DNA from 2 places in the Leclercia sp. CFBP8987 genome. Region 2 is predicted to be linked to the other one. Evidence: predicted binding sites of a transcription regulator. Region 2 holds the regulator's gene; the other holds the start of a gene.

Evidence for each region. Region 2 encodes Fur, which represses iron uptake genes when iron is present. Its sites were predicted from a motif close to ATAATAATGAGAACNACTATCAA; they were not measured.
Region 1: SOM40_RS16625 (Nramp family divalent metal transporter) is a predicted target of Fur. The motif match lies at 2,011-2,033, and genes of this name have one in related genera.

What each region holds. Positions count from the first base shown of each region.
Region 1 covers NZ_CM188255.1:3,451,562-3,455,729, reverse strand. The annotation lists gene SOM40_RS16635 (EAL domain-containing protein) at 1-487, shown strand, start outside; gene SOM40_RS16630 (NupC/NupG family nucleoside CNT transporter) at 538-1,725, opposite strand; gene SOM40_RS16625 (Nramp family divalent metal transporter) at 2,073-3,314, shown strand; gene ypeC (DUF2502 domain-containing protein YpeC) at 3,344-3,682, opposite strand; gene SOM40_RS16615 (aldo/keto reductase) at 3,809-4,168, opposite strand, start outside.
Region 2 covers NZ_CM188255.1:1,316,018-1,320,185, reverse strand. The annotation lists gene ybfE (LexA regulated protein) at 11-298, shown strand; gene fldA (flavodoxin FldA) at 454-984, shown strand; gene fur (ferric iron uptake transcriptional regulator) at 1,276-1,722, shown strand; gene chiQ (ChiQ/YbfN family lipoprotein) at 1,869-2,198, opposite strand; gene chiP (chitoporin ChiP) at 2,245-3,651, opposite strand; gene glnS (glutamine--tRNA ligase) at 4,087-4,168, opposite strand, start outside.

The sequences.
Region 1 (4,168 bases), 2.1 Mb from region 2:
GGAAGACCGCTGCGCGCGTTTCTCGGTGAACCTGATGCCTTTGACGCTGATGCAGAAAGAGGTCGCGGCGGAGATCATTGCTCTGTTTGAACGCTACCGGGTGAAACCGCAGACGGTGATCATCGAAGTGACCGAAGAGCAGGCCTTCTCGAATTCCGAAGTCAGCATCGCCAACATTCAGCAGCTGCGTCATTATGGCTTTAAACTTGCCATCGACGACTTCGGGACCGGCTATGCCAATTACGAACGTCTCAAGCGCCTGCAGGCGGACGTCATTAAGATTGATGGCTGCTTCGTGAAGGATATCTGTAGCGACAGTATGGATGCGATGATTGTGAAATCGATCTGCAATCTGGCGAAGACCCGATCGCTGTGTGTGGTGGCGGAGTTTGTCGAAACGGAGGAGCAGCGTGAGATGTTGCTCGCCTCGGGGGTGGATTATCTGCAGGGGTATCTGATAGGTAAACCGCAACCGCTCAGTGAATAACAGACGTAAAAAAACCGGGGAGGATAAGTCCCCGGTTTTTTTTGAGCTGATTACAGGACCAGTGCAGCGATAGACGCAGACAGGACGCTGACCAGCGTAGAGCCGTAAACCAGCTTCAGACCGAAGCGGGAGACCACGTTACCCTGCTCTTCGTTCAGGCCTTTAATCGCACCCGCGATGATGCCGATAGAAGAGAAGTTGGCGAAGGAGACCAGGAAGACAGAGAGGATACCTTCAGCGCGCGGGGAGAGGGAACCGGCGATTTTCTGCAGATCCATCATGGCGACGAATTCGTTAGAAACCAGTTTGGTTGCCATAATACTGCCCACCTGCAGCGCTTCGCTTGCCGGGACACCCATCACCCAGGCGACCGGGTAGAAGATATAACCCAGAATGCCCTGGAAGGAGATACCCAGCACAGCAGCAAACAGGGCGTTCAGCGCGGAGATCAGGGCGATAAAGCCGATCAGCATCGCGGCAACGATAACCGCCACTTTGAAACCTGCCAGAATGTACTCGCCCAGCATTTCGAAGAAGCTCTGACCTTCGTGCAGATTCGCCATCTGCAGGTTCTCTTCACTCTCATCCACGCGGTACGGGTTGATCAGGGACAGAACGATAAAGGTGCTGAACATGTTCAGAACCAGTGCAGCCACCACATATTTTGGCTCCAGCATGGTCATATACGCGCCCACGATAGACATGGAAACGGTAGACATTGCGGTAGCCGCCATGGTGTACATGCGGTTGCGGGACATTTTGCCGAGGATATCTTTATAGGCGATAAAGTTCTCAGACTGACCGAGGATCAGGGAGCTTACGGCGTTGAAAGATTCCAGTTTGCCCATGCCGTTCACTTTAGACAGCACGGTACCGATAGCGCGGATCACAATTGGCAGAATGCGAATGTGCTGCAGAATACCGATCAGGGCAGAGATGAAGACGATAGGGCACAGAACCTTCAGGAAGAAGAACGCCAGACCTTCATCGTTCATTTTACCGAATACGAAGTTAGTCCCTTCGTTGGCAAAGCCGAGGAGGCTTTCGAACATCTCGGAGAAGCCCTTTACGAAACCCAGACCCACGTTGGAGTTCAGGAAGAACCACGCGAGCAGAACTTCAATAACGAGTAATTGAATAACATAACGAATGCGGATTTTTTTACGATCGCTGCTGACCAGCAACGCAAGCACGGCAACGACAACAAGTGCCAGGACAAAATGTAGGACGCGGTCCATATTTGCTCCAAATATGAGGCAGGTTTAATTTCGCTGCACATTCTATGAAACAAGCGTAAAGAAAACGAGATCAAAGCCACACTATAGTCACGTCCTGTGACGAGACTCAAAAATAGTGACATACGATACGTTTTTGTTATGTTGTGTAAATGAGTTAAAAGTTAAGTTTGTGTGCTACGCTTCACAAAGGTTGCGTGTATTTATCGTTTGGCAGCCTTTCCACGTTTTCAGCCTGCTTATTGTTCTTCGCTATCACTGTAATCAATATAACCATTTTAAATGAACTTGATAATCATTCGCATTTTGATAGCATTAAACATAGCAAAGGCTATATTTCTGAGGCAAAAATGACCAACAGTCGCATTGATGAGAGTAGCAGTGGCAAAGCAGCACGCAAAATGCGGTTTGCATTAATGGGACCTGCGTTTATTGCCGCTATTGGCTACATCGATCCCGGTAACTTTGCGACCAACATTCAGGCCGGGGCCAGCTTCGGCTATAAACTGCTGTGGGTGGTGGTGTGGGCTAACCTGATGGCGATGATGATCCAGGTGCTGTCGGCAAAACTGGGCATCGCCACCGGCAAAAACCTCGCAGAGCAGATCCGCGACCACTATCCGCGTCCGCTGGTCTGGTTTTACTGGGTGCAGGCCGAAATTATCGCCATGGCGACCGACCTTGCGGAGTTTATCGGTGCCGCAATCGGCTTTAAGCTGATCCTGGGCGTATCGCTCCTTCAGGGGGCGGTGTTAACCGGTATTGCCACCTTCCTGATCCTGATGCTGCAACGCCGCGGGCAAAAACCGCTCGAAAAAGTGATTGGCGGCCTGCTGCTGTTCGTGGCGGCGGCCTATATCGTTGAGCTGATCTTCTCCCAGCCTGACGTCGTCCAGCTCGGCAAAGGGATGGCGATCCCGAGCCTGCCCACCACGGAAGCGGTGTTCCTGGCGGCCGGGGTGCTGGGCGCCACCATTATGCCGCACGTAATCTATCTGCACTCCTCGCTGACCCAGAACCTGCACGATGGGTCGCGGCATGAGCGTTATTCTGCAACCAAATGGGATGTGGCGATCGCCATGACCATCGCCGGGTTTGTTAACCTGGCGATGATGGCCACCGCCGCGGCAGCATTCCACTTTAACGGTCATACCGGTGTGGCCGATCTGGATCAGGCCTATCTGACCCTCGAACCGTTACTCAGCCACGCCGCGGCCACCATTTTTGGCCTGAGCCTGGTGGCAGCGGGTCTTTCGTCAACGGTGGTCGGTACCCTGGCGGGACAGGTGGTGATGCAGGGATTTGTGCGCTTCCATATTCCGCTATGGGTGCGTCGTGCCGTCACCATGCTGCCGTCCTTTATTGTGATCCTGATGGGGCTCGATCCGACCCGCATTCTGGTGATGAGCCAGGTGCTGCTGAGCTTTGGTATTGCGCTGGCGCTGGTGCCGCTGCTGGTGTTCACCAGTAATAAGACGTTGATGGGCGATCTGGTGAACAGCGTGCTGGTGAAACGGGCAGGGTGGGCGATAGTGGTGCTGGTGGTGGCGTTGAATCTGTGGCTGCTTATCGGCACTGCGTTGGGATTATAAAAAAGGCGCCGTGAGGCGCCTTTTTCGTATTAGTGACGATGACCGTGTCCGCCATGACCGTGACCTTTGCGGCCGCGATGGTCATCACGATCGCGCCAGCCTTCACGGTAGCCGCGTTCATAGGCGTTACGTTTATCCCAGCCACGGTGGTAGCCGTTGTCATGTTTGTGCCAGCGTTTGCCACGCCATTCATAATTACGATGCCAGTAGCCGCGGTCACGCCAGCCGCCACCGTCCCAGTAGTTACCGTAATTATCGCGATCGCCAATTTGTAATTTTACGGATGGCAACAGGGTGATTTCGCCAGCATTAGCGACCAGCGGGGCTGAAGCCATTAATACTGCTGCCAGAATCAGGGACCTGAACATTATTATTCTCCTTCACGATCGGAGCCGTAAGCGGCTTGTTAACGCAATATTAAGGGGCGGTAAAGCCCCGGATAATCGCTTTAACTCCTAATTCAGAAGGCGTAGCACTTTTTGCTAAAAGTGCTTTTAAATAACGCTGCTCAGGATTGATTCTATTTCGCTCAGCTCCTCAGGGGTGAAGTGACGATTCGCCAGCATCCCCACCGCATCGTCGATTTGCGCCGTTTTGCTGGCACCGATCAGCACCGAGGTGATGGCCTCGTGATGTAATACCCAGGCCAGCGCCATCTGCGACAATTTTTGGTTACGGCGTTCGGCCAGGGCATTGAGCTGGCGCACTTTTTCCAGCTTCTCGTCGGTGACCTGATCCGGGTTGAGGAAGCGGCTGCCGCTGGCGGCGCGGGAATCTGCCGGAATACCGTTCAGATAACGGTCGGTAAGCTGGCCGCCTGCGAGCGGCGAAAACGCAATGCATCCCACTCCTTT
Region 2 (4,168 bases):
TCTCAGAATCATGGCCAAAGAACACACGGACCGCACGACAATAGATCTGTTCGCGAATGAGCGTCGCCCGGGACGACCGAAAACCAATCCGCTATCGCGTGATGAACAGCTGCGCATTAATAAGCGCAATCAGCTTAAACGCGATAAAAGTCGTGGGCTTAAACGCGTCGAGCTGAAACTGAATGCTGACGCTGTCGATGCGCTGAATGAGCTGGCGAATGCCCGTGATATCAGCCGCAGTGAGCTTATCGAAGAGATGCTGATCGCGCAGCTCGAGAAATGGCACGGCAAGGTTTAACTCAGAAAACTCCCCTTCTTGTTGCTTTCATGTAGCACAGAGTGCAGTCCTGCGTGATAGCAGTTTCCGCAGGCTTCTCTGTTCTGCTATGATTGCCCTTATCCGTGGCTAAATTGCGCCACCATACCATTAAGTATCAAGAGGTTATTTTACTCATGGCAATCATCGGCATTTTTTTCGGCAGCGACACGGGTAACACCGAAAACATCGCAAAAAACATTCAAAAACAGTTAGGTAAAGACGTTGCCGATGTGCATGACATTGCGAAAAGCAGCAAAGAAGATATCGAAGGTTACGATATTCTGCTGCTGGGCATCCCGACCTGGTATTACGGTGAAGCGCAGTGTGACTGGGACGACTTCTTCCCGTCTCTGGAAGAGATCGACTTCAACGGCAAGCTGGTAGCCCTGTTCGGCTGTGGCGATCAGGAAGACTACGCAGAATACTTCTGCGATGCCCTCGGCACCATTCGCGACATCATTGAGCCACGCGGCGCGGTGATTGTGGGCCACTGGCCAACCGCTGGTTACCACTTCGAAGCCTCTAAAGGTCTGGCCGATGATAACAACTTCGTGGGTCTGGCTATCGACGAAGACCGTCAGCCGGAACTGACCGCTGAGCGCGTGGACAAATGGGTTAAACAAATCCGCGAAGAACTGCACCTCGACGACATCCTCAACGCTTGATGATGTCGCGGCGCAACGCTAAAGTTGCGCCGCATTGATAGGTAATTCCAATCAAAATAATTGCTACAAATTTTTAACTTTTGCTGCCATACCTGTACAATGATCCAGGAGTAAACGGGGAACCTTGTAACAACTTTGTTGGCGGTACCTCGTTTTTATAAGCATACTTTACTTGAGACTTGCAGTTTTCATTACGTCATGGCAGTTCTATAATGAGACGCATTATCCCAGGTGCATTTTCTGTCACTTCTTCTTTAGAAGTGAATCGTTTAGCAACAGGACAGATTCCGCATGACTGACAACAACACCGCATTAAAGAAGGCCGGACTGAAAGTCACGCTTCCACGGTTAAAAATCCTGGAAGTGCTTCAGGGTCCGGATAACCATCATGTCAGTGCGGAAGACTTATACAAGCGTCTGATCGACATGGGCGAAGAGATTGGTCTGGCTACCGTTTACCGTGTACTGAACCAGTTCGACGATGCAGGCATCGTCACGCGTCATAATTTCGAAGGCGGTAAATCCGTGTTTGAACTGACGCAGCAGCATCACCACGATCACCTGATTTGCCTCGACTGCGGCAAAGTGATCGAATTCAGCGATGATTCCATCGAATTACGCCAGCGCGAAATTGCCGCACGTCACGGCATTCGCCTGACCAACCACAGTCTGTACCTGTACGGTCACTGTGCCGAAGGCGACTGTCGCGAAAATGACCACGCGCACGACACGAAGTAATCCCTGCATCGACACTGAGCCAACCTGACGGTTGGCTTTTTTTTTGCCTTTTTACAGGCAAAAAAAGAGCCCGGTGGCGCTACGCTTACGCGGGCCTACGGGCTCAGTTCCGGCAGTTTGCACCACCGGGCGTGGCAAAAAGCAGATTACTTCGCGTTGTTGCTGCGGATCTCCTGCCAGATTTTATCGCAGTTTTTGGTCACGTCCTGATTGTTACCCGTTTTACGCGCCTGAATACAGGCCTGGTAATCCGCCACTCTGACGGTTTCCTGGGTCGCAAACTGTTCGTGTGCCTTCTCCTGGCGCAGCACGTCCAGTACGCTCTGGCAGGCCTCGATCTTTTCTGGCGAACCTTCAGCGGTATTGATGCACGCGCTGTAGGCCTCTTTCAGACGCGTGTCTTCTTTCTGGGTCTGGGGTTGTGCGCAGGCGGCCAGTCCTGATGCCAGCACCGCGACCAGTACGATTTTTTTCAGCATAACGGTCTCCAGTCAGGCGGGGAATTCCCCGCCCGGATTGTCATCAGAAGATGGTGAATGGGGCGATAACCATAAACTTCACGTCACGCTCATCCTGGAAGATGTTGCCGTAGCCGCCGCCGTAGCTTGGGATATCGGAATGGTTGTCATACTGCGTGAAGTGCAGTTTGAACATAGTCCCTTTCGCGCGGCCATCCTGCAGGGTGTAGATCGCATCCAGGCTGTAGGCCGATTCCTTGATCTTGTTCGAGGCGATATCTTCACGCTGACCGGCACTGTTGATTAACCAGTCGGCCGGTTTCGCATCCCAGGCGTAGACATAAGACGCGCCAACGCTCCAGCCCGCCAGATTCCAGTTGCTCAGATCGTACATGGCGCCGAAGAAGACCGCTTTTTCGCCGTTGGCGTTAAAGTCGGAGCGGTTATCCCACCACACGTCCAGACGACCGTTGGAAGACGCATAGGTTGGGGTCATACGCTGCAGGAAGTAACCCTGCTGCCCTTCTGCCTTGACGTAAGTCCCTTCCAGACGTAAATCGACCTGCCCGACTTTGTAACCCAGGGTCAGCGCCTGTAGCCAGGCCGTACCGTCGTAGATATCGTTCACGGTGCCGCTGTCGGCTTTATCACGCGTGCCGTAGAACTGATAGGTGGTAGAGAGCGGACCGCCGACGATATCCAGCTTATAGCTGGCTTTGGCAAAGTACTGATCGATGAAGCCTTCAGCCTGACCAAAAGCGGCTTCCAGGATCAGGTTATTTTTGAAATCGTACTTCGCGCCGAAGGAGTGGAGATAGTCGACGCGGGTTTTTCGGTCATTCTGATAGAACTTGTCCATCTCGAGATGCCACGGCGCTTTGTACTCGTTGGTCCACATATAAGAGAAGCTCAACGCACCGCTATCGCCGTAGTCAAAGTTGGCCCCGGCTTCGGCACCCTGATAGGTACCCGGCATAAAGCTCCAGTGCGGCGCTAACAGGGTTTGACCGGTTGGCTGTAACCAGCCGCCGCGGGCCCAGGCCGGACCGTATTTAAATTTTGCTGCCGCTTTATACAGGCTGATCCCGCTCTTATCGCCGGACCAGTCCTCTTTATAGGCTTTGTTGCTGGAGGAGAAAGCGATTTCGTTCGGGTGGCCGCTGTCGCCGTTTTCCGCCATTTCGATGGCAGTGAAGGCAGCCAGATCAAGGCCGAACATGTCAGCGGCATAGCCGGACTGGAAATCAAGATTGGCGTTCCAGGTGGAGTGAGCGAGGTTAGTTTTATATTTATCTGACTCAACATCTTTACGGTCACGTTCACGCTGCCAGTAATAGATACCGCCCGTGAGGGTTGAATCATCAATGAAACCTTCGGCCTGAGCTTCCGGAGAAATCACCCAGCCTGACATTGCTGTAACACCGGCGATAGCCAGCGCAAGCGTACTACGTTTGCCACTAAACGTACGCATAATTAATCCTCTTTGACGTATTAAAAGCGCCTAAAACGGCGAAAAACAAAAAAGTTAAAAGTGGAGGTAAGCGGAAATACCCGCTTACATCTCCTGCCCTTAGACTATTTTTCGCGACGCGAATTATCAACGCTTTTCAGCGATCAAAAGTCAGGATTATGACAAAGCGCACATATTTGGTTGCGGTTTGTAACAAAGGAAATGAGGAAGAATATTTATTTAAAATAATCTTCAGAATGAGCGATTTATTTTTAATAAATAAAGATTACATACCCTGCCCGGCCGTATTAGCGATTAATTTGCGAAAAGGAAGAGAAAGCGAACCGTTTTAAGAAACAGAATTAATTCGCAACGCGAAGATTTAAAAGACTAACGGCTTATGGCAGGCCAAAAAAAACGCCGCAGTGCGCGGCGTTTTTTACAGGAAAAAGGGAATTATTCGCCCGCTTTCGCCCATGTATCACGCAGACCGACGGTGCGGTTAAATACCAGTTTGTCGGCGGTGGCATAGCGGCTG